3 regions of the Staphylococcus sp. IVB6181 genome follow, and region 3 is predicted to be linked to each of the others. Evidence: predicted binding sites of a transcription regulator. Region 3 holds the regulator's gene; each other region holds the start of a gene.
The links. The regulator Rex, encoded in region 3, represses fermentation and respiration genes when NADH is low (regulators of the CRP and FNR family bind a similar motif). The targets are predictions, from matches to a motif close to TTGTGAAATATTTCACAA.
Positions count from the first base shown of each region.

Region 1 (8,155 bases), 720 kb from region 3:
GCGATGCTTGTTTGGTTCTTAGGCGGACTTATTACAATCTGTGCAGGGCTGACAGGTGCTGAGCTTGCTGCCGCAATTCCAGAGACGGGCGGTCTAACAAAATACATCGAATATACTTATGGTGATTTTTGGGGCTTCTTATCTGGATGGGCCCAAGGCTTTATATATTTTCCAGCTAACGTAGCAGCGTTAGCCATCGTATTTGGTACACAAGTGATTAACTTATTTCATCTTAACGCATTTTATTTGATTCCTATTTCAGTTTTGAGTGCATTATCGATTTTGCTCATTAACTTGTTAGGTTCAAAGGCAGGCGGCTTGCTTCAAACAGTGACATTGGTGATTAAATTAATCCCGATTGCATTGATTGTAGTGTTTGGCTTCTTTCAAAGCAGTGAAGTTTCCTTTTCATTGTTCCCAGTAGTAAATGGAACATCATCAGGATGGTTTGAAGCCATAGGAAGCGGTTTGCTAGCAACAATGTTCGCATATGACGGATGGATTCATGTTGGTAATATTGCCGGGGAAATGAAGCATCCTAAGAAAGATCTGCCTGGCGCAATCGCATTAGGCATCGGCTTGATTATGGTAGTTTATCTGCTTATCAATGCTACGTTCTTAATGACATTGCCTATTGATCATATTATCGGTAATTTAAACGCCGCAAGCGATGCATCTTCTATATTATTTGGTGCTAATGGCGGTAAATTAATCACAATCGGCATTTTAATCTCCGTATATGGAACAATGAACGGTTATACAATGACAGGAATGAGAATTCCTTATGCTATGGCACAACTGAATCAACTTCCTTTTAAACGTGCATTCTTAAGTCTGACACCATCAGATACACCTTGGTTAGGCGGTGTCATCCAACTGATCGTGGCTGTAGTCATGATGTTATTAGGCGCATTCGATACAATTACAAACATGTTGATATTTGTGATTTGGACATTTTATTGTATGGCGTTTCTCGCAGTTATTTTGCTTAGAAAGCGAAAACCTGATTTGCAACGTCCTTACAAAGTACCGTTATATCCGGTTATCCCAATTATCGCATTAGCTGCAGGTGTATTCGTATTAATTAATACGTTGATGACTCAACCTGTATTAGCAATGATTGGTATAGGGGTAACATTGATAGGTATTCCTATTTATTACTATAAAAAGGCTAAAGTATAAAGTTCTAGGCATCTGAGGCTTTGAGTGATTGAAGCTTCGGATGCTTTTTCTTATATCTTGATAAACTCTCAATGTAAATCCATACAAATACTTTATAAGATATTTATAAAAAGTGTGAATAAAGTGTAAAAATGTTTTGCTTAAAAGGTGCGGGGAATTGTAGGAGTAAGACATGATTTTTGAGGAGGTTTTTTGAAGTGAGCGAACACAAAAACAAAAAGCAAGAGCAGTTGGATCAATTCAGAAAAAACCATCAAGATGAAGCAATGACGACGAATAATGGTACAAAAGTCAGTGAAGATGAATTAACATTAACCGCTGGTGAAAGAGGACCGAGTCTACTTGAGGACTTCCATTTCCGTGAAAAGATTATGCATTTCGACCATGAGCGTATTCCAGAACGTGTTGTACATGCGCGAGGCTTTGGTGCACATGGTGAATTCGAATTATATGAAGATTTATCTAAGTATACTTCTGCGGATTTCCTAACGAATACAGATAAAGTAACACCTGTATTTGTGCGTATTTCTACTGTACAAGGTTCAAAAGGTTCACCGGATACTGTACGAGACGTACGCGGTTTTGCGACGAAATTCTATACAGATGAAGGTATCTTTGACTTAGTAGGGAACGATATTCCGGTATTCTTCGTTCAAGATGCGATTAAATTCCCTGACTTAATTCACGCAGTAAAACCTGAGCCAGATACTGAAACACCGCAAGGCGGGTCAGCACATGATACATTTTGGGACTTTTTCGCAGAAAACCCTGAAACATCACATACTGCAGTATGGGCAATGAGTGACCGCGGTATTCCTAAGAATATCAGACAAATTGAAGGATTCGGTGTACATACATTCCGATTAGTCAACGCAGAAGGGGAATCTTTCTTTGTTAAATTCCATTGGCGCCCAACACACGGCTTAGAATCATTAGTATGGGATGAAGCACAAATCTTGCAAGGTAAAGATATCGACTTCCATCGCAAAGACTTGCATGAATCTATTCAAAAAGGCGACTATCCTGCATGGGAATTAGGCTTGCAGATTATTAGAGAAGACCAAGAGTTCGACTTTGATTTCGACATCTTAGACCCTACTAAGATTTGGCCGGAAGATGAAATTCCAGTTAAAGTTGTAGGTAAAATGACATTGAACCGCAACGTAGATAATGTGTTTGATGAAATAGAACAAGTCGCATTTCATCCAGGTCATGTAGTACCAGGTATCGACTTCTCAAATGACCCGTTATTACAAGGCAGACTATTCTCTTATACAGATACACAAATTTCTCGACTTGGCGGACCGAACTTCAACCAGATTCCAATCAACCGTCCTGTAAATAAAGTACGTAATAATCAACGTGATGCGATGCATCAAATGAATATTCATGAAGGTCAGACTTCTTATCATAAGAACAAATTAGAAGGCAATTGTCCGTTTACAAGTTCTAAATCTGAAGGCGGTTATGAACATTATCCAGAAAAAGTAGAAGGACATAAAATCAGACGCCGCAGCGACAGTTTCAAAGACTATTATTCACAACCAAGATTATATCTGAACAGTTTAACGCAAGCGGAATATGATCATACTGTAGACGGCTTCTCATTTGAAATCGGTAAATGTAAAAGCATGGACGTACGTCAGCGTGCAGTGAATCAATTGAATAAAATTGACAGAGAATTAGCTGAACGTGTTGCGGCGAATGTCGGTGTTGAAGTACCAGAAGAAAATGAAGAAGTAAAAACAGATAAGCAAGACAGTCAATTAACAATGGAAAAATATGATATTCCATTACCTGGCCACTCTGTCGCTATCTTAATCAATGGCGATGTGGATCCAGAAACATTAAAATCTTATGCGAAAAGTGCAGCGGATAATCAATTGAACTATGCATTTGTCGGCAAGCAGCAAAAATCATTATCAGAAGATATTTCTGTGAATGAGACTTATGATACTGCACATGCGACATTATTCGACAGTCTGGTTATATTATCAGATGGTTCAGAGCTTGAACCAGAAGCAGAAGAATTTGCGGCACTTTCTTATAAGCATAAGAAACCGATTCTCTTTAATGAAGCAGCTTCAAAAGTATTGCAAGATAAAAAAGTGAAATTAGATGCGCCTGGTGTTATCGTTTCAGATAATCCAGAAGATATCTTAAAAGCATTCAAACAATATCGCTATTGGGATAGAGCGTAAGTTAATCATTTGGTCCTCGGTGTAACAGCCGAGGGCTTTTTTATGTTTAAGCAGAAAATATCATGTGTTATAAATTGTTAATTGAAACAATATAAAGCATTAGACTTTCACTAAATTTTCATTTTTGACGATTGTGTTACACTGCACAGCGGTGAAGAATCATGATAAACTAGAGTATGTTATTTTTTTCACAAGAAAGAGAAATTAAGTGAGGCGTTAACATGTTCTTGTTTATTTTAGAAATTATCATTATGATTGCCGCGATATTACTCGGGCTGCGTGCAGCAGGTGCATTAGGCTGCGGTATCTTTGCGATTGTGGCGCAATTGATCATGATTTTTATATTTGGATTACCACCGGGTTCTGCGCCGGTAACTGCAGTCTTGATTATATTATCTATCGGTATTGCCGGCGGTACATTGCAAGCAACGGGCGGTATTGATTATTTAGTTCATTTGGCATCAAAAATTATTGAACGTTTTCCTAAGTCGATTATCTTTATCGCACCGATGATTGTGTTTCTCTTTGTATTCGGAATCGGAACAGCGAATATTGCTTTATCGCTTGAACCGATTATTGCGAAAACCGCAAAGCGTGCAGGTATTCAGCCAAAGCGTCCTTTAACAGCCTCAGTACTGACTGCGAATTTGGCTTTATTATGCAGTCCTGCAGCTTCAGCGACTGCCTATATTATCTCCGTTGTCGCAGTGTCCGGTATTACCATGGGCAAATACTTATCCATCGTCTTGCCGACAGCACTGATCAGTATGTTAGCGCTGAGTGTTTATTGTACAGTCGTCGGCAGACGCAAACCGCATCCGAGTCAATTTGCGGAACAGCTTTTAGAAGAGATAGAAGATACAGAACCGCGCCCTGAATTTACAAAAAGAGTGAAAATCGGTGTAGCAGCTTTCTTAACAGGAGTTGCGTGTATTTTATTCTTTGGTATCTTTTCAGATTTTGTCCCTTCGTTCAAAGTGAATGGAGAGACGGTTAAATTAGAAACAACAGAGATAGTACAATTGTTTATGTATGCGAGTGCCGCAATCAACTTAGTGCTGATTAAATTGAATACAAGAGACATTTTAAACGCACACATTACGCAATCAGCGATTGGCGCACTCTTTGCGGTCCTCGGCCCCGGCTGGTTAGGTGCGACAATTTTCAGTGCACCGAGCAACCAAAAGATTATGACCCAGGAAATAGGGGGCATTATTGAACAAGTCCCATGGCTGGTCATTATTTTAGTCTCCATGGTGACGATGATAGTGATATCGCAATCTGCGACAGCTTCGATTATGCTGCCGATATTGATGAGTATCGGTGTGCCTCCGATGTACTTTATTGCGATGGTTCAAACATTAAACGTAAACTTCGTGATTCCGGCACAGCCTACATTACTCTTTGCGGTAGATCTAGACGAAACGAAACAAACACGACCGACCAGCTTTATTCTTCCGGGCTTCTTTGTTATTACAGTTTCGATTATAGTCGGTTTCACATTGAAAGCTCTTTTGGGTTACTAACAGATAATTGCATGAAAAGCATATAAACATAAATATAAGCGCGCAATCACTTTTAAAGGTTGCGCGCTTTTGGTTTGCTTATTGTCCTAACATCTTTTTCATTTGTTTCACGGCCATTTTAGTTTGTTCTGCTTTCGGCATAGATTGCATCATGGCCATTTGTTTTTGCTGGCTGCTGGAATCTTTTTGTTTCGCTTGCAGCTGTTTTAATTGTTCTGGCGATGCTGCAACCCATTCATCTTTAGGCAAGGTAATGATTGTAGTTTCTTTAATCAATGCTTTGCGGTCATCGCCGAAGCTCATCAATGCTTGATAGAAATCATTTTCGAATACCCAAGCTGTTGTTTTGGTTTTGACTTCAGGCTGTTTGACGTCTTTAAGTTGATACGTCGCTGATTTTTTCACAGTTTCCACTTGCTTCTCTTTGCTGAAGTCAGGTTTGAAATGAGCTTGTGCTTTCTTTTGATCTTTGTGATCGCGATAAATCAAAACATAATTGTTTGTATCTTTGCCGAGTTCTTTCGCAATCATTAGATTAGCAGGGTTTTGTTTATCACCTGCAGAGTAAACATTATGGTGTACTTTAGTTGTTGTGACTTGTTTCATGCCGAAGTGATGATGCAGGTTCATACCGATTAAGATACCTTGAATCAGTAACAAGGCCATTAACAGACTGCCTATCGCAATACGAACAGTTTTCGGCTTGATAAACATCCAAGCGAGGAAGACAGCAAGTGTAAGTATTATTAAGATAATCATTTTGTTTCCTCGCTTTCTTTAGAAAGATTGTTGCCTAAGAATGGTACCAGCGCAAGACCAAGAATTGCGAAGACTAAACCAATCGCAAAGGCAGTATTGAAACCGTCAATCATCGCATGTTGGAATTGACGCATGAATTCAAACGGGTCGGTATCTTTTAAAGATGCTTTCGGCTCGTTGTTGTTAATGATGTTTTGTGTCACAGATGTTAATAATGCAACACCGATAGAAGATGCCATTTGACGTGCAGTGTTATTAACTGCTGTACCGTGTGTTCCGACTTCTGTAGGAATCGAATCCATCGCAAAAGCAGTGAGCGGCATCATAATCAATGCAATTGAGAATATGCGGATAGCATATAACACTGTAATAAGTGTTGTCGATGTTTCGCCAGATAAAAAGGCGAAAGGAATTGTAGATACACTAAGGATAAAGAAACCTACAAATGCTAAACGTTTCACACCGACTTTATTGTATAAAGCACCTGAAATCGGTGAAGTGATACCCATTAAGAGTGCACCAGGCAATAAAGTCAAACCTGCGACAAGCGGTGAGAAACCATGGATATTCTGCAAGTATGTCGGCAGCATCATTTCTACACCAAACATAGCCATTGTGATTAATACAATGCCCAATGTGGCGAAGGTGAAGTTTCTGTTTTTAAACACGCGCAAGTCTAAGAATGGATCTTTCATTTTCAATTGACGCACTACAAAGAAGGTCAAGATGAACAGACTTGCGATAATCGGCAAGATGACCCACCAAAAGCTGCCCCATCCTTCTGAAGCCACGTTTGAAAAGCCCCAAAGGAACAGGCCGAAGCCGAATACCGATAAGATAAATGATGGAATATCTAATTTTAGTTTTCTGTTAGGAATAATATCTTTCATTAAGAAGATACAAAGCACTAGTGCAATGACCATCACAGCGATCGGAACGATAAAGATATTTCTCCATGAATTGCTTAAAGTCAGACCTAAAATAATATGGTCCTTATCTAAAATCCAACCGGCAAAAGTTGGGCCGATGGCGGGTGCTAAACCAATCGCAAGACCTGTGAGTCCCATTGCGACACCACGCTTTTTCGGCGGATACATATTAATAATCAGCATTTGCATCAGCGGCATCATCATGCCGACAGAGACAGCTGAAATAATACGGCCGACTAAGAATACGAACCAATAGTGATGACTGCTGGGTGCTAAAGCGGTAATTGCTAAGCCGATTAATAAAATACTATATGCTAGGATATGCAGTAATTTTGTAGGGAATCGTGTTGCGAAGAACGCAGATAATGGAATCATGACACCATTTGCGAGCAAGAACCATGTTGTGGCTTGTTGTGCTGTTGCGAAATCTATATCAAAGTCGTGCATAAGTGTCGGTAACGCTGTGCCGAGCGATGTCTGCATTAACACACCTGAGAATGTGGCCAGCAGCATAGTCACCATAATCAACGTCGGGTTATAAGGTTTGCCATGTATATCGACAGGGCGAGTTGAGTGGTTTGAGGTCATATTTTCCTCCTGATTAATTATTATTCAAAAATTGACGTTTTCCAATATAACACCTCACCTTGAAGATAAAAAGTACACATTGTTACAAAGTGTCCAAAATAGGACAGTCTATTTGATTTTGTGTTATATTGAATGCAAATGGAGGGGTGTGCATGCCTTACGCTAGAAAAACGAATCAAACCAAACGAAAGATTAAAGAGGCGTTGATTCAATTAATGAAACAAACACATTTCGATTTGATTGCGATTCATCAGATTGCGGAAGCGGCAGAGATCACACGCAGTACATTTTATCGGTATTATGATGATAAATATGAACTGCTGGAGGAAATTGAGGATGAAGTTATCCAAAGGCTGAATGAACTGCGCAAACAATTCAAATCGAAAAGCGACGGTACTGAGTTTTATGAAAAAGTATTAATCAAAGAAATGTTTGATGCACTGTATCCTTATGCGGATACAATACATCTTTTATTAAGTTTCAATACCCATGCCAGCTTTGAAATGAAGTTGAAGAATGATATGAAACAGCGCTTTGATATCATTCGTCAAAATACAAAGCTGACTAAAGTCGAAAGAGACTTGCTGAAAGAATATATTTTCAACATGTTTATTACGACTTTCAAATATTGGGCAGGACATAAAGAGGAAGTGACTTCTGAAGAAGTTGCTGACATCATTATTAAAGTACAATGGAACGGCTTTAAAAATATTTTAGAAGACAGTCAAAAACAACAGCGTTAAATCTGATCACTTCCATAGATTAATTACCGCGTAACTGCGTAGTGGGCGCCAAGCTTCAGCGTAAGCAAGGCGTTTTTTCTTGTCTTTACGTTCAATCTCCGGATAAATGTCTCGCATACGGTTGATGACACCGATATCTGTTTCTAAGAAAGCATCAGGATAACCTAAAGCACGCATCGCAATGGCATGCATAGACCAAGGACCAATACCTTTAATGGCAGATAATT
Region 1 covers NZ_CP095096.1:326,725-334,879, forward strand. Annotated here, with positions in the region: gene MUA90_RS01490 (APC family permease) at 1-1,182, shown strand, start outside; gene MUA90_RS01495 (catalase) at 1,449-3,383, shown strand; gene MUA90_RS01500 (anaerobic C4-dicarboxylate transporter family protein) at 3,605-4,909, shown strand; gene MUA90_RS01505 (DUF4811 domain-containing protein) at 4,988-5,668, opposite strand; gene MUA90_RS01510 (MDR family MFS transporter) at 5,665-7,185, opposite strand; gene MUA90_RS01515 (TetR/AcrR family transcriptional regulator) at 7,338-7,928, shown strand; gene MUA90_RS01520 (AlkA N-terminal domain-containing protein) at 7,935-8,155, opposite strand, start outside.
Region 1: the regulator Rex is predicted to act here: its motif matches at 3,560-3,577, upstream of MUA90_RS01500 (anaerobic C4-dicarboxylate transporter family protein).

Region 2 (8,155 bases), 260 kb from region 3:
GCTGCTGATATTTCAACTGCGAATAATACGATTTCTATCTTAATGGCAGGGCCATTAGCGAAGAACATTGCGGATGAATATGATATTGACCCAAGAAAATCTGCTAGTATCTTAGATATCTTCGGCAGTTGTTTCCAAGGGTTGCTGCCGTATAGCCCGCAAGTGATTGCAGCAGCTGGTGTCGCAGGTATTTCACCGTTTAGGCTGGTTCCTTATTCGATTTATCCGATTGTCTTAGGTATCAGCGGTCTGATTGCGATTGCCTTTAACTTGCCGAGACTTAACAAAAGCAAGCAAAAAGCGAAATAACTTTTACTTTCACGCTTGAAAAATGTTAAAGTAATCTTGTTGTGAATTACTATGTTTGTAAGCGCGATTGCTTTGGCTTATATTCTTAAATGCGTTAAAATAATAGAGAGTGTGAAAGTAGGTGACGACAGAGTGGCAAGATATAACATTGAAAACGACGTAGTAGTCATATCATTGGAACGTTTAATGCGTATTCAACCTGAGTTGATTTATCAAGCTTGGACGGATGCTGATATTATGAAACGCTGGTTTATGACTTCTAACCGTTCAAATCAATCAATTGATTTGATTCCTGAAGAAGGCAGACGTTATGAAATTGTAGATGAACGTAACGGCAAAAAGAACAGAGTGACAGGTGTCTTCCAAGAATTAGAAGCACCAAGCCGTATTGTCATGACAATCGGTATGCCTGAATTGAGCGATAAAGAAGATACGATAGAAGTAGAAATCTTCGAACGCGAACCAGGTTCGGATATGACACAAATGAATTTCCGATATACTGCTGTTGTTCCGAAAGAAAGAAGATGGACAACTTTGGAATATAAACAGCAAAAGAAAGAATATCATGATGCGACTGCACATGGTTTTGAAAACATGTTCATTAAACTACAAGAAATTTTAAAAGAGATACAAGAAAACCAAGAAGAATTCTAAAAGAAAAGCAGCGGCACTGAAATATAATTTTCAGTACCGCTGCTTTTATACATATATGAAAATGTTTGAGGAATTATACTGTTTCTTGCCCCCGTTTATTCCAAGTTAAGATGAAGCTGAGCATTGCCAGCAAACTAATACCAGTCAATAAAATGAAGCCGACATCCCATCCGAAGTGATCTACTACAAAGCCGAGTACAATGTTGGCCATCACCGCTCCGAATAAATAACCGAATAAACCAGTTAAACCTGCTGCAGTGCCGGCTGCTTTTTTCGGAACATAGTCTAATGCTTGCAGACCGATCAACATTACCGGACCGTAAATTAAGAAACCAATCGCTACGAGTGATAAATTATCTACCCATGGATTGCCTGCCGGGTTGAGCCAATAAATCAGAACGAAAATTGTTACGCCTAGCATGAAGAAGAAGCCTGCAGGACCGCGGCGGCCTTTAAAGACTTTGTCGGAAATCCATCCGCAAAGCAATGTACCTGGGATACCTGCCCATTCATACAAGAAGTAAGCCCAACCAGATGCTTTCAAATCAAAGTGCTTTTCTTCGCTTAAATAGACAGGTGCCCAGTCTAATACACCGTATCTCACGAAGTAGACAAAGATATTCGCAAATGCAATGGCCCAAATCCATTTGTTGTTGAGGACATAGTTGAAGAGGATTTCTTTTGTAGTTAATTCTGTCTCGAGGGTTGTTCTTGATGCTGTTGGATAGTCATTGCGGTACGCTTCAATTGAAGGCAGACCTTCAGATTGAGGTGTATCGCGAATCAATACATAAGAAATAATCGCAATGATAATCGCTAAAAGTGCGGGATAAATGAAGACGCCTTCGAATCCTTTGAGGTAACCGAAGTTATATAAAGCGGTCATTGAAATACCCCAAGTCGCAATCGGAGCCATCAAACCGCCGCCGACGTTATGGGCAACGTTCCAAATAGCAGTTTTGCTTCCCCGTTCGCTGACACTGAACCAATGGACTAATATTCGACCAGATGGCGGCCAACCCATGCCTTGGAACCAGCCGTTTAAGAACAGCATGATGAACATAATCAAAATGCTGGAAGTAAAGAATGGTACGAAACCAAGCAATAAGTTGACGATAGCTGTTAAAATCAGTCCCAAAGTTAAAAACATGCGCGCATTACTGCGGTCGCTGACAGTTCCCATAACAAACTTGCTGAAGCCGTAGGCAATAGAAACTGCTGATAACGCAATACCTAATTGTCCTTTGCTGAAGCCTTGTTCAATCAAATCCGGCATCGCAAGCGAGAAGTTCTTGCGTAAAAGATAATACCCCGCATAACCGATAAAGATTCCTAAAAATACTTTAAGACGAAGTTCCTTGTATGTAGGATCGACTTGGTCTTTTGAAAGCGGAGCAATCGGTTTCGGCGGTTTTAAAAAGTTAAACATGAAAGCGCCTCCTTAACAAATTATTAACATAATGTTAATACTAAATTTACAAAAAGGCAATATGGGATTTAAAATATAACAAAATAAAAAGACATTCCATATCAGAATGTCTTAGGCGCTTACCTTAATTTAAGAAATCGTACTATGTTTATGCTGCGCAACTCTTGGTTTGTAGTTTGCACCAAGTACATCAATATTCTGCGTAGCAAGTGCATGAATTAATTTCGCAATGACATGCGGTGTACATGAAATATCGATATGATGCGGTGTTAAAACATAATTGACACCTTCTTGGTGTTTAAAATATTGCATGATATCGATGATTTTATCTTTGATAAACATGTCAGACAAACCGTCGACTTTCAGTTTAAAGTGCATTGTCGCTTGGATACTCGGTGCGAATTGATAAATGAAATCTTTCTCTGCATAAGGCAAAATTTGGTATATAGGATAATTGTGATAACTTAAGAAGCTGATGAAATAGGGTAAGTTGCATTTAGGGATTCGAACTTTCAATACAGGATGCTGCTTGATTTTAGTGAATTCAGCTTGAACCGCGTGGCTGTTTTGAAGCTGCCGGCATGCTTTCATTAATTGTCTTCGTTTAAGCCATGTTGATAGATGCCCTATATTAATAATAAATGTGTCATATTTATCTATGAACATAGACAATTCCTCCAGAAGTTTAGTGTAGATTTGAGTGGCAAAAGATAGATGGATGACGTGCTGTTTCAAATTCATTGTAAATTGTATCACGCTTTAAACAATTTTTCACTAGGACTTTTGGACGAAATAATGTATTTGTAATTTCATTTAATTATCAAATATAATGAAATCATTGTTGATTAATTATAGAAGGGGGCATACACATGAAATACAGAGCAGTTGTTTTTGATTTTGACGGTACTATTATCGATACAGAACAGCATCTATATGATGTGATTAATGAACATTTAAGTGCGCATCAAAAAGCACCGATTTCTTTAGATTTTTATCGGCAATCAATCGGTGGTGCAGCATTAGACCTGCATCGTTATTTAGAAGATGAGATTGGGGAAGATGCGACTATAAAATTGTATGAGGATCACCATCAAAAGAGCAAAACATTGCCGATGATAGAGAATATCAGAAAGTTGATGGATGCGTTAGAAAAAGCACAGATTCCTATGGCCATTGCGACCAGCAGCAGTATCAATAATATCCGACCTGCATTAGAACACTTGAATTTAGTTGAACGTGTGCCGGTAATTGTCGGCAGAGAAGATGTTGAAGAAGTCAAACCTGCACCTGACTTGTATTTAACAGCTGTACAACAGTTGAACTTGAATCCTGTCAGCTGTTTAGCGATTGAAGACTCAGTGAATGGCGCGACTGCAGCTCAACTTGCAGGCTTAGGTGTCATTGTGAATACAAATGTGATGACAGAAGCGATGGACTTTAGTACGTTAGACTTAGAAGCTATGAATGTTTCGGCTGAAACAATTATAGAACGTTATTTTAAGTCTTAAGCGGGTGAACACATGTTACTACTTTTCTTTTTAGCAGGTCCGATTATTATCGCAATCGGCAACTTGGTATTAGGACCGATTTTTAATAAAACTATTCCTATGCATGTAAGGTTTCGTGCTTTCATGATAGGTTCTATGATTTATTTGATTTCTGCTTATTTGGTCTATCATTTTATATTAAAAGGGCAAATATAAAAGCTGAGCTTTTGATGAAAATACATCAAGTGCTCAGCTTCTTTCGTTCTATTGAATTAAAAAATACTTACTTCATCATAAAGACAAGCCCAACAACAATGATAACTAATAAAATTGCGTCGACTCCGATCATTAAAGCACGACGGTTGGCTTGTTCGCCTTGTGCTTTCAAACGACGATACATAATATAGTTAGGTATAAAATTAATGATAAGGAGTACAATAACAATAATGACTAAGGTTAACTTCACTCTGATTCTCCTTTGCTATCTTTAGATAGAAAATCCCACAAAAAGGCAATTGCCAATCCTGCTATCAGACCAGCACCTATTCCGATTTTCATATGATTTGTAATTTGTCCGATAATAATACCTAGAATCAATGTAATAGGCAAGACGATACCGACTTTCATCTTTCTCGCAGGAGAAGTCAAAGCACTAAACAATGCGATATAACACACACCGAATACGACTGCCGCAACGACAGAGAGTATCAGAGTATTCGAGATTGTTTCATGACTTGCCATTCTGTTCAAGAAAAAGAATAACGCACCAAAGATAAATGTATAAAGGATGGCACGTGAGACTAATTGTTTAGACAATGTTGACGTCTCCTTTCAATTAAGGTCATCCAAATTATAACATAGTATCTTGGTGCGTCGTATGCACAACGTTAGAGTTCGTCTTTGAATTGCTTATGATCATTCAGGTAAGCGTAGAATAAACCGATGATCAATCCGCCGCCGATATAGTTGCCGATAAAGGCTGCGACAATGTTGATAACTGCAGGCCAGAAATGCAATACATCTGATTGATAGATTGCACCGCCGATGAATAAGCAAGCATTATAAACAACGTGTTCGTATCCCATGAATGCGAAGATAGCAACACCGAACATCATAACGAACATTTTAGCTAAGATATCTTCAATCTGCATCGCAATAACTAATGAGATATTGATGAAGAAGTTAGCAAAGATAGCTTTAGCAAGTAATTCAGTCGGACTTGCTGTCAATGTTTTATGATGCAAGATGACTTCAAGCTGTTTCATCATTTCCGGTGTGACGACGTCACTGAAACGCAAGATGATAAAGAATACTAAGGCACCCAACATATTACCGATAAAGCACAGCATGAAGATTTGGAATGCACGCCAAGGACTGATTACTTTGTAATAAAGACCAACTGTGAAATACATAAAGTTACTTGTCAAAAGCTCTGAGTTGGTAAAGAGAATCAGGACTAAGGCAAAACTGAAGGCAACCGATCCGACAATATTGATAATGCCTGTATTGATTTCTCCTGTATGTACTTCTTGTACAAACCCTGCTTTAATTGCTAACACAAATACTGAGATAATACTGATGATAAAACCGGCCATCATGGCACGTAATAAATACCGCTTAAAATATGTAGCTTGTAAGACGTCTTTAGTTTGGATTGTTTTTACAACTTCTTTAACCCACTTGCGTCCGTAAAATACATTATCCCAACGGATATACTTTTCACTGTTCATTTCTAAAAAACTCCTCGCTCTAGGCTTTAATAATTAACTGAGTTAAAGGTGAGAGGGTGGTCTCAACTTCTGCAATGAATATAGTATAATCGCTTTCGTTGAATTTGTGAATGGTTTCACAATAAAAGTTTTGGTAAAGTTTCATTTTTTGAACGAAAAGTGAAAATTATATAAAAGGTAGCGCTTACATTTTAAAGTATAATTAAATTCATGTCATTTTCGAAAAGGTTATAACAAAACATTATGCAGAAAATTCAAAAATGTAGATTGCGCTTAAATTAAGCTCCATGCTATAATGTTCAAATAATATGTATTTCTTAAATAGACAGCGTTCATTGTGAAATGAATGTATCCCATGAAACGTAAAAGTTCTAATAAAAAATACAATATTTATTTTGAGTGCGAAATGCATTAAAATGCGTGATGATTGCTTTCTTACGTCGTTTAGAAAAAAATAAATGAAAGCGCATACATAAAAGTGTAATTTTTATGTTTTCATCTTAGAATTTTATAGTATAATAGCCTCAATGGGCTTAGCAGAATAGAAATCGATAGGAAAAAGAAAAAAGTGTTTAATTTTTCGCAATCTTCTTAATCTTGGTAAATTGGGATGCTGAGATTTGGTTGACATCATTATGGGGCTGATTATCGATACCAGAACAAACTAAGCCTGGAAATTATGAAAGAGAAGGGGTATTTTCTAATGGAAGAAACTCAATTACACAGGGGATTAAGCTCTAGACAGATTCAAATGATTGCACTCGGAGGTACAATCGGTGTTGGTCTATTCATGGGAGCGACAAGTACAATTAAATGGACTGGGCCATCAGTTATCTTCGCTTATCTGATCGTCGGCTTATTCTTATTCTTAGTCATGCGTGCAATGGGAGAAATGGTTTACTTGCATCCTACTACAGGGTCATTTGCGAACTTCGCAAGCGACTATATTCATCCAGTAGCAGGATATTTAACAGCTTGGAGCAACATTTTCCAATGGGTTGTTGTTGGTATGAGTGAGGTTATCGCAGTAGGCGAATACATGCGCTACTGGTTCCCGGAATTACCGGACTGGATTCCTGGCGTTATCGTTATTGTTTTATTAGCTTCAGCGAACTTAGTATCAGTTAAAGCATTCGGGGAATTTGAATTCTGGTTTGCGATGATTAAAATTGTCACAATCGTCTTAATGATTATTACTGGTTTTGGATTAATCTTCTTCGGATTAGGCAACGGCGGCAATGCAATCGGTTTATCTAACCTTTGGGAGCATGGCGGATTCTTCCCTAATGGTTGGCTTGGATTCTTCTTCGCATTATCAATCGTAGTAGGATCTTACCAAGGTGTAGAATTAATCGGTATTACAGCAGGGGAAACTAAAAATCCTCAAAAGAACATTAAAAAAGCAGTTAACGGTGTTATCTGGCGTATTTTAATCTTCTACATCGGTGCTATCTTTGTTATCGTAACAGTTTATCCTTGGGATGAATTAGGCAACATCGGAAGCCCGTTCGTAGCAACATTTGCGAAAGTCGGTATTACAATTGCAGCTGGTTTAATCAACTTCGTAGTATTAACAGCAGCAATGTCTGGATGTAACTCAGGTATCTTCAGTGCCAGCCGTATGATCTATACATTAGCACAACACAAACAATTACCTAAGTTCTTCTTGAAAGTTATGAAAAACGGTGTACCTTTATACACTGTACTTGCGATTTCACTTGGTATCTTTATCGGTGTTATCTTAAACGTAGTTTTACCTTTATTCATTAAAGGTGCAGACAGCATTTTCGTATATGTATATAGTGCATCGATTTTACCAGGTATGATTCCATGGTTCATGATCTTAATCAGTCACATCCGCTTCAGAAAGCTTCACCCTGAACAAGTGCAAGGCCATTCTTTCACTATGCCGGGCGGCGCACCTGCAAGCTATGTAACGATCGCATTCTTAATCATGGTATTAATCGGTATGTTATTCAATAAAGAAACAGTTATCTCTGTTGTTATCGGATTTATCTTCTTAGGCTTTATGACAGCATTCTACTTCATCAGAGGCTATCATAAATTACCATATAAAGATCAACATTTAGAATAATGACAAAATGAAAAGAGTTGGGCGCAAGCTCAACTCTTTTTTAATGCTCAAATTTAATTTTAGATAAATGCTTCTTGTAGTTATTTAAAGCCATTTTAGATTGGGTAATCGTATCAAGCGAATTAGAAAAGTCCATAGATAAATAACGATAATACAAGACATTAATCGTAAAGAGCTGTGCAACGAGAGATGTCGTCGCAGCCATACGAAACTCGCTTTCCTCCGACTCGCTGTAGAGCAGATTAATATCGCTGTAGCATGCTATCGGATTATCTGCATTGCCCATCAATGTAATGAGGAATAAATGATAATCAGATGCTACACGAACAATGGCTTCCAGTTCATTGTGTTCACCGCTGTTGGATATTACAAATAAAGTATCTCTGGCATCATGTGTTGCGATTAAACTGATTAAAGTATGTACACTCTCGATACACTGTGCATTCAATCC
Region 2 covers NZ_CP095096.1:783,936-792,090, forward strand. Annotated here, with positions in the region: gene MUA90_RS03425 (Na+/H+ antiporter NhaC family protein) at 1-309, shown strand, start outside; gene MUA90_RS03430 (SRPBCC family protein) at 442-963, shown strand; gene glpT (glycerol-3-phosphate transporter) at 1,037-2,392, opposite strand; gene MUA90_RS03440 (hypothetical protein) at 2,522-3,058, opposite strand; gene MUA90_RS03445 (HAD family hydrolase) at 3,262-3,900, shown strand; gene MUA90_RS03450 (hypothetical protein) at 3,913-4,095, shown strand; gene MUA90_RS03455 (hypothetical protein) at 4,163-4,345, opposite strand; gene MUA90_RS03460 (hypothetical protein) at 4,342-4,695, opposite strand; gene MUA90_RS03465 (formate/nitrite transporter family protein) at 4,767-5,609, opposite strand; gene MUA90_RS03470 (amino acid permease) at 6,313-7,704, shown strand; gene MUA90_RS03475 (MurR/RpiR family transcriptional regulator) at 7,745-8,155, opposite strand, start outside.
Region 2: the regulator Rex is predicted to act here: its motif matches at 5,714-5,731, upstream of MUA90_RS03465 (formate/nitrite transporter family protein).

Region 3 (8,155 bases):
ATTATTCGACACTACGCACACGGGGCGCATGCTAAATCAACTTTTGCATGCTATATAGAAAGTATTGTTTTATTTGTAATGTTGCCGTTAGGATTAGTAACCTTTAACATTCCCAGCAGCATTATCATTATTTTGGCAGTCATGGCATTAATTGCACTATTTATATATGCACCCGCTGCCACAGTTAAGCAACCAATTCCCACGCGACTTATAAAGAAAAAGAAAATTATGGCAATCACTCTTGCAACGTTAATGTTCGCAATGTCATTCTTTGTACCGAGTCCCTATCAGCAACTTATTTTGTTAGGACTCATTTTACAAGGTGGTTCACAATTGCCTATATTCTTCCCTAAAAACAGAAAGGATGTATTGTAATGGACATTTTAAACACTATTTTTAAATTATTTGCTTTTATCTTTGAAAAAATTGGAAACTTGGCTAAGTGGTATCCATGTGCAGGTTATTTTGATGAACCTGAAGTTCCACAAGAATTATTTGAAGAAGAGTAATTGGACCTATAGAACATAATGCCAGGAAGTGTGTAAAGACATGGAAGTATTAAATGGTATCATGATAGCAGTTTATCAAGGTTTATTATTGTTTCTGATTGCAAAAATAATCTTAAATCTTAAATACACCGTAAAAGAAATTTTAACAATTTTAGCTATCAATATTTGTGGTAGTTTATTTTATTTGATAATTGGAAGATATGCCTTATTTGTAGTCATTCTCTTCACAACACTTTATTTATATCGAAAAGTAAAATTATATTCATTGTTGACAATGGTAGGAAGTGTGCTGATTCTCTATTTAGCTAACCTTTCTGCCATGTCTTCATTTTTATTCCTTAATAAATATAATAAGTTAGTCACTAACATTATTTATATCTTTTTATTCACAGTTGTGGCTATCTTGCTTTCTATTTTAGTAAGAGTCTTAATTAAAAAACTAAAACATTCGTACTTATCCACTAACAAGATGTATTTATTACTTGTTACTGTTTTCTTAGCAGCGTCATTTATTCTATTATTCTTGTTTATGCCATATAGCATTGATAATACAAGTACATTTAAAATTGTCATCTTTGTGTATACGGCTTTTATATTAGCTATCGTCATTCTTGTGATTGTCATCAGCTTCACTGTATTACGAGAAATGAAGTATAAACGTCAAGTACAAGAAATAGAGAATTACTATAAATATACGTTGCGTATCGAAAAGATTAATAACGATATGCGTAAGTTCAGACATGATTACGTGAATATATTATTATCTATGTCTGAATATATCAGAGATGATGATATGCCTGGTTTGAAGGAATATTTTGATAAAAATATTGTACCTTTGAAGGATAATATTCAAACGAATTCGTTTAAAATCAATGGTCTGGAAAGATTGCAGATCAGAGAGCTGAAAGGATTATTGACGACTAAGATTATTCAAGCACAAGAAAATAATATTAGAGTCAGTGTAGAAGTACCAGATGAAATTACGAAAATATCATTGAATATGATTGATTTGTCTAGAATCATGGGCATTATTTTAGATAATGCGATTGAGGCTTCTACTGAAATTAAAGATCCTTTAATTCAAATAGGATTTATGAAAAATGAAGAAGCGGTTACGATTATTGTAATGAATAAATGCGCAAAAGATATTCCTAAAGTACATGAACTCTTTAAAGAGAACTTTTCAACAAAAGGTTCGAACAGAGGTTTAGGGTTATCAACGTTACGAGAAATTGCGGATAATGCCGACAATATTTTATTGGATACAGTGATTGAAAATCATTACTTTATTCAAAAGCTTGAAATCATGAATACAGGTCGCGAGGATGTGAAATAGAAGTGAAAATTATAATCTGTGAAGATGATGCGCAACAACGTGCACATATCGAAGAAATTATTGAAAATTACATTATGATTGAAGAGAAACCTTTAGAAATCGCACTTTCTACAGCAGATCCTTATGAAGTATTAGAATTTGCGAAATCTACTAATGAGATTTGCTGCTATTTCTTAGATATTCAATTAGATGCAGATATTAACGGCATTAAATTGGGCAGCGAACTGAGAAACTATGATTCTGTCGGCAGTATCATATTCATTACCAGTCATAGTGAATTAACTTATCTCACATTTGTATATAAGGTAGCAGCAATGGATTTCATATTTAAAGATGACCCTTCAGAAATGAAAACACGTATTATCGATTGTATCGAAACTGCTTTAACACGCTTGCAGCTGCTTTCAAAAGAATCGAGTGTCGAAACTATTGAACTTAAACGCGGCAGCAATTCTGTGTATGTGAATTATGATGATGTGATGTTCTTTGAATCCTCATCAAAATCACACCGTCTGATTGCCCATTTAGACAATCGTCAAATTGAGTTTTACGGCAGTCTGAAAGACTTAAGTCAATTAGATGAACGGTTCTTCCGTTGCCACAACAGTTTTGTACTCAATCGCAATAACATTGAAGAAGTCATTTCTAAAGATCGAGAAGTCTACTTTAAAAATGGCGAACATTGCTATATATCTGTAAGAAATCTTAAAAAAATATAACGTTAAGGGCTGAAACCGCAATGGATTTCAGCCCCTTTTTTAGTTATTACTATTTATTATGTTCCCCGCTTCAAAGTTCTATTCTAAACTTCACTGTCATTTGCTTCATATACTGAATGCAAATCATATTTTGTAAATTGCAAGTAAGCTTGACCTGATTCAGTCCCTACTCTGATACCTGTACTATTTTCAGGCGGGAAGATACGTGATGACATCACACGTTCTCCATGGTTGCAAAAGACTTCAATGCTCGATTGATCTACAAAAATCTGCAAGTGTTCTAAATCTTGGCTGAGTTGCACTGAACATTTTGTTTCAGCATCATTTAACGGAACTTCCCCGCTTTCGCTGCAATCTAAAGTTACTAATCTTGAATGCGTATTATAAATAATCTTTGTGGAATTGAATTTTGAAACCTTCACTTCAAAATAAATTTCAGTCGCATCGTTTTCTAAAATATCTACATGCAATTCAAAGTTTGTACCTTCGTAAGGATGCAGCTGTTTCGCAAATTTATTCGCATAACCTAATGCTGATTCTTTATTGAATCTCAATGCTTTTAAGCTAGGATGCGGCTGTTGATACATTTTGCCTTTCATTACATTCAATTGTCGCGGCATAGCAAGACATGGGACTTGATCGATTTCTGAAATATTTTCATACTCTCCTTCTGTTTGAAGCAATCCGATAAGGATACGTTCACCATGCTGGCCGACACAAGTTTGAGGATATACAAATCCAAACCCGTCATCCCATAATTTAAAGTCGCCATGGTTCATTTTTAAATGATTAAAATCAAAGTGTCCCATTAAATAACCTGCTCTTAAAGCATGACCTTCGGATTCAGCAGTAAACATCAGCACATCATATCCATTTATCGCAAAATAATCGGGTGTATGCCAATACTTGCCGAAATTGGATAAATTCGTATAGATTGGTGCAAGTAATTGCCACTTATCGATTTGATTTGCGTCATAAGCTAACAGTCTTCCTTGCTGCTTATCAGTCTGTGCACCGATAAATACATAGCGATGTCCTTCTTTTTCAAATACCTTCGGATCATGCAGACTATCTTGATAGCCTTTTGGAACTTCTAGTTCAATCGGTGTTGTCTGCTTTACAATCTCTTGTTCTTGATTTTTTCGTGCGAGCAATTGTGTATATTGCCCTTCTCTCGCAGCATCAGAACTTTGGCCGGAATAAATCCAATGCACCTGCTCATTCAATTTAAGCGCACTGCCGCCTTTAATTCCTTCATTATCATAAGCGCTATCAGGTTTCAGCAATATATGTTCTGATTCAAAGTGATTCAACGCTGCACTTAAGTAAGCATAGCTGTAACTTAAACCATTATTTATCGCAAACGGATACCATTCGTGACTCATGTTATATTGGCTACCGTCATAGATTAGACCATTAGGCTTGCCTGCTGAACCAAATGGAGGTTGTAAATGAAAGGTTTGTTTATAAGGTGATTGTGCGAACTTTTCTTTGAGTTCAGTAATTCTTTCAGCAGGGAGCTGTTCAATTCGTTGAAATTCTTCTTCATTTGTAAAATCTTGCATCTACCATATCCTCCTAAAACATCGTTAATCGTCATTTCCTTTATTTTAGCATATTTTCAGCCCCTCACCTATCTCATTCCATTGAACATAACAACAGTTTTCAGTTCGAAATCAAATTAAAAAGCATTACGGAAAATTTACACCTTGCAATTAATACTATTCTGTATTAGGATAAAACTTATTAACATTATCGGAAAAGAGGGAGATTCATGATTTGGATGATTATCAGCGGCTTAATCGTGGGTATTTTACTCGGTTTTGTCATGCAACGTACACGCTTTTGCTTAGCTGGCGGATTCAGAGATATGTATATTCAAAAGAACAATAAAATGTTTTATGCTTTGCTTATTGCGATTTCAGTACAAGCAATCGGTCTTTTAGCATTTACATCCATAATCGGCAAACCTTTAGAAAACGGCACATTCCCTATTATCGGAACAATTGTAGGTTCATTTATTTTCGGTATTGGGATCGTACTTGCCGGAGGTTGTGCAACAGGCACTTACTACCGTGCAGGCGAAGGTTTAATCGGCAGCTGGTTAGCATTAATTTCTTATGCGATTTTCTCAGCAATTACTAAAGTCGGTTTACTAAAACCCGTAATGGAAGGTTTAAATTCTAAAACGAATGTTAACGCAGATATGGCAACAAGCACAGGTATTCCATCATGGATTTGGGTGATTGCACTTGTCGCAATTACAGGTTATTTAGTAACGAAAACACTACGCAAGCCTAAACCTAAAATTGCAGTACCGAAATTAAAACAAAAATTCACAGGTGTACGCCACTTCTTCTTTGAAAAGAAATTCCATCCTTTCGTTGCGGCGATTGTTGTAGGCCTGATTGCATTAATCGCTTGGCCTATGAGCTATTCTACTGGACGTGAAGGCGGACTCGGTATCACAACACCTTCATCTAACTTGGTACAATTTATTTTATCTGGTAAGACATCATTCTTAGACTGGGGCGTTTTCTTAGTACTTGGTATCTTTATCGGATCATATATTGCGGCAAAAGGTTCAAGAGAATTTGCTTGGCGTTTACCGGATAAAAAGACATTGCGCAACAGTGTTATCGGCGGTGCAGCTATGGGCTTCGGTGCATCTGTAGCCGGCGGCTGCTCAATCGGAAACGGATTAGTTGCAACCGCAGCACTTTCATGGCAAGGTTGGATTGCATTAGCATCAATGATTTTAGGTACATGGTTAATGAGTTACTTCATTTTCATCAAACCGATGAAAGCGGCGCGTAAAGCCTCTGCACAATCATCAGCACAACCTGCTGCTCAATCATAAGCTATTCACACGAATGCATTATAAATCAAGGAGGATACAATTATGGTATACGAATTAGGTACTGTAGGAATGGTTTGCCCTTTCCCTTTAATTGAAGCACAAAAGAAAATGGAAGAACTGAATGTCGGAGACGAATTAAAAATCGACTTTGACTGCACTCAAGCAACAGAAGCCATTCCAAACTGGGCAGCTGAAAAAGCTTATCCCGTAACTAATTACGAACAACTTGGCGATGCTTCTTGGACTATCACAGTTCAAAAAGCCTAATATAAAAAGGAGTTTGCGATGAATTTAATAATTCATGCAAACTCCTTTTCTTTATTTACGATTAAGATTATTCATAAAGAATAACAATGACTGTAATTCAATCCCTAAATCAATATGATGAACAGACACATCATCAGGAACATCAATGCGTGAAGGTGTAAAGTTCAAAATACCTTTCACATTACTTTTAACAAGCTCATCCGCTGCAGTTTGAGCGGCTTCTCCCGGAGTTGTTAAAATCACTACATCCAAATTCCCTTTATCTAAGATACCTTTAATATCCTTCATATCTTTGACTGTTACTTTACCGAATTGTTTGCCGATTACATCGGGATTAATATCAAATGCTTCGGTAATTACCATATCATCATGGATTGAGAAGTTATAAGAAAGCAAAGCTTTACCTAAGTTACCCACGCCGACTAAGCCGATACTTATAACATCACTTTCGCTGATTTCACCTTTAAAGAATTCCATTAAGCTTTCAACATTATAACCATAGCCTTTTTTTCCAAGTTCTCCGAAATAGGAAAAATCACGTCTGATTGTAGCTGAATCAATGTCTAATGCTTCGCTGATTGTTTTAGAATTCACGCGGTCTATGCCCTTAATATGCAGTGTGTTCACGAATCGGTAATATAATGGTAATCGCTTCAAAGTCGCGCGAGGAATTTTATTATTTTGATTTGCCAATCTGTTTTCCTCCAAATCTTTCAAACTACTATCCTAGAACTTTTCAATTTAACCATAATAATACTGCTTCTTATAGTACAATTTTTGATAGCACAGTGATGGAGTTGCGCAAATGTTGAAACATTTACGCAGATCAAGCAGATTATAGTGTTCTTATAGTTTTTATTTTGTTATATTGCATCTGACAAAAATTCTGCAAACGTTTTTTATTAACTAAGTATACCCCATGGTATCAAAAAAAGGAATAACTGTAATATCAACAGTTTCGTGAAATCTCCCTACCGTATTCAGAATTAATGACACTTGCCTATACAAATTACAGCAATATAGTAACTATTATACGATTATATTATTGTTTTGAATACATATTTTCGAAACAAATCAAAATTACTTGCTAAATTTACTTTAAAACCACACCGAATCGATGCAAAACGTCCAAAAACAATGTCTGACATGATATGTTGGGAAATAATGCCTATAGCGCTTATAATAGTAACTAAGCGACGCTTTTTAGGAAGGAGGACTACGAGATATTAATTAGATTCATCTCGTAAACAAAAGAATGATATTACTGCAACTTAACAATGTCTCAAAATCCTTCGATGGTGAAGAAATCTTTAGCGATGTCCACTTTGAAGTAAAGAGTCATGAAAAAATCGGAATTGTCGGCAGAAACGGTGCCGGCAAATCTACATTAATGAAAATCATTGCAGGTGTCGACGGCTACGACAGCGGCAATGTATCAAAAATCAAAAATTTGAAAGTCGGTTATTTAACACAACAAATGACACTCGATACCCACCACTCAGTTTGGGAAGAAATGTCTAAACCTTTCGCTCATTTGAAACAAATGGAAAAAGCGATGCAAGCAGAAACAACATGGCTTGCTGAACATGCGGACGAATATGAAACCGACACATTTAAAGAACATATGGCCAAATACGAATCGTTATCCAACCAATTTGAACGCTTAGAGGGTTATCAATTTGAAAGTAAAATCAAAACGGTTCTGCATGGTCTGAATTTTAATGAAGAAGACTTTCACCGTCCTGTAAACGACTTCAGCGGCGGACAGAAAACACGTCTTTCACTTGCACAAATGCTGCTCAGCGAACCGGACTTATTACTGCTTGACGAACCTACCAACCATTTAGATATGGAAACCACACAATGGCTTGAAGATTATTTGAACTTCTTTAAAGGCGCTATTGTGATTATCAGTCACGACCGCTTCTTCTTAGACAAAACTGTCAATCAGATTTATGACGTGGCTTTAGGTGCTGTTCAACACTATGTAGGCAATTACAGTAAATTCATCACACAGCGTGATCAGTACTATCAAAAACGTATGCAAGAATATGAACGTCAACAAGCCGAAATCAAGCGCTTGGAAACAATTGTCGAAAAAAATATCACGCGTGCTTCAACGAGCGGTATGGCTAAAAGCCGCAGAAAAGTATTAGAAAAAATCGAACGTATCGATAAACCTATGCTCGATGCACGCAGTGCTAACATCCAATTTGATTTCGACCGCAATACAGGCAATGACGTTTACCATATCCGCAATTTAGAAATCGGTTATACAGAACCAGTCATTGCCCCTATTACGATGGAAGTCACAAAAGGCAATCATATCGGTGTTATCGGTCCGAACGGTATCGGCAAATCTACCTTTATCAAAACTGTTGCGGACAGACTCCCAAAACTCGGCGGAGAGATTACCCATGGTGCGAACTTGCGCGTCGGTTACTACGATCAAAAGCAAGCAGAG
Region 3 covers NZ_CP095096.1:1,048,027-1,056,181, reverse strand. Annotated here, with positions in the region: gene MUA90_RS04935 (accessory gene regulator AgrB) at 1-375, shown strand, start outside; gene agrD (cyclic lactone autoinducer peptide AgrD) at 375-509, shown strand; gene agrC (quorum-sensing sensor histidine kinase AgrC) at 550-1,845, shown strand; gene agrA (quorum-sensing response regulator AgrA) at 1,848-2,564, shown strand; gene MUA90_RS04915 (GH32 C-terminal domain-containing protein) at 2,648-4,129, opposite strand; gene MUA90_RS04910 (YeeE/YedE family protein) at 4,339-5,424, shown strand; gene MUA90_RS04905 (sulfurtransferase TusA family protein) at 5,467-5,691, shown strand; gene MUA90_RS04900 (redox-sensing transcriptional repressor Rex) at 5,743-6,384, opposite strand; gene MUA90_RS04895 (ABC-F family ATP-binding cassette domain-containing protein) at 6,947-8,155, shown strand, end outside.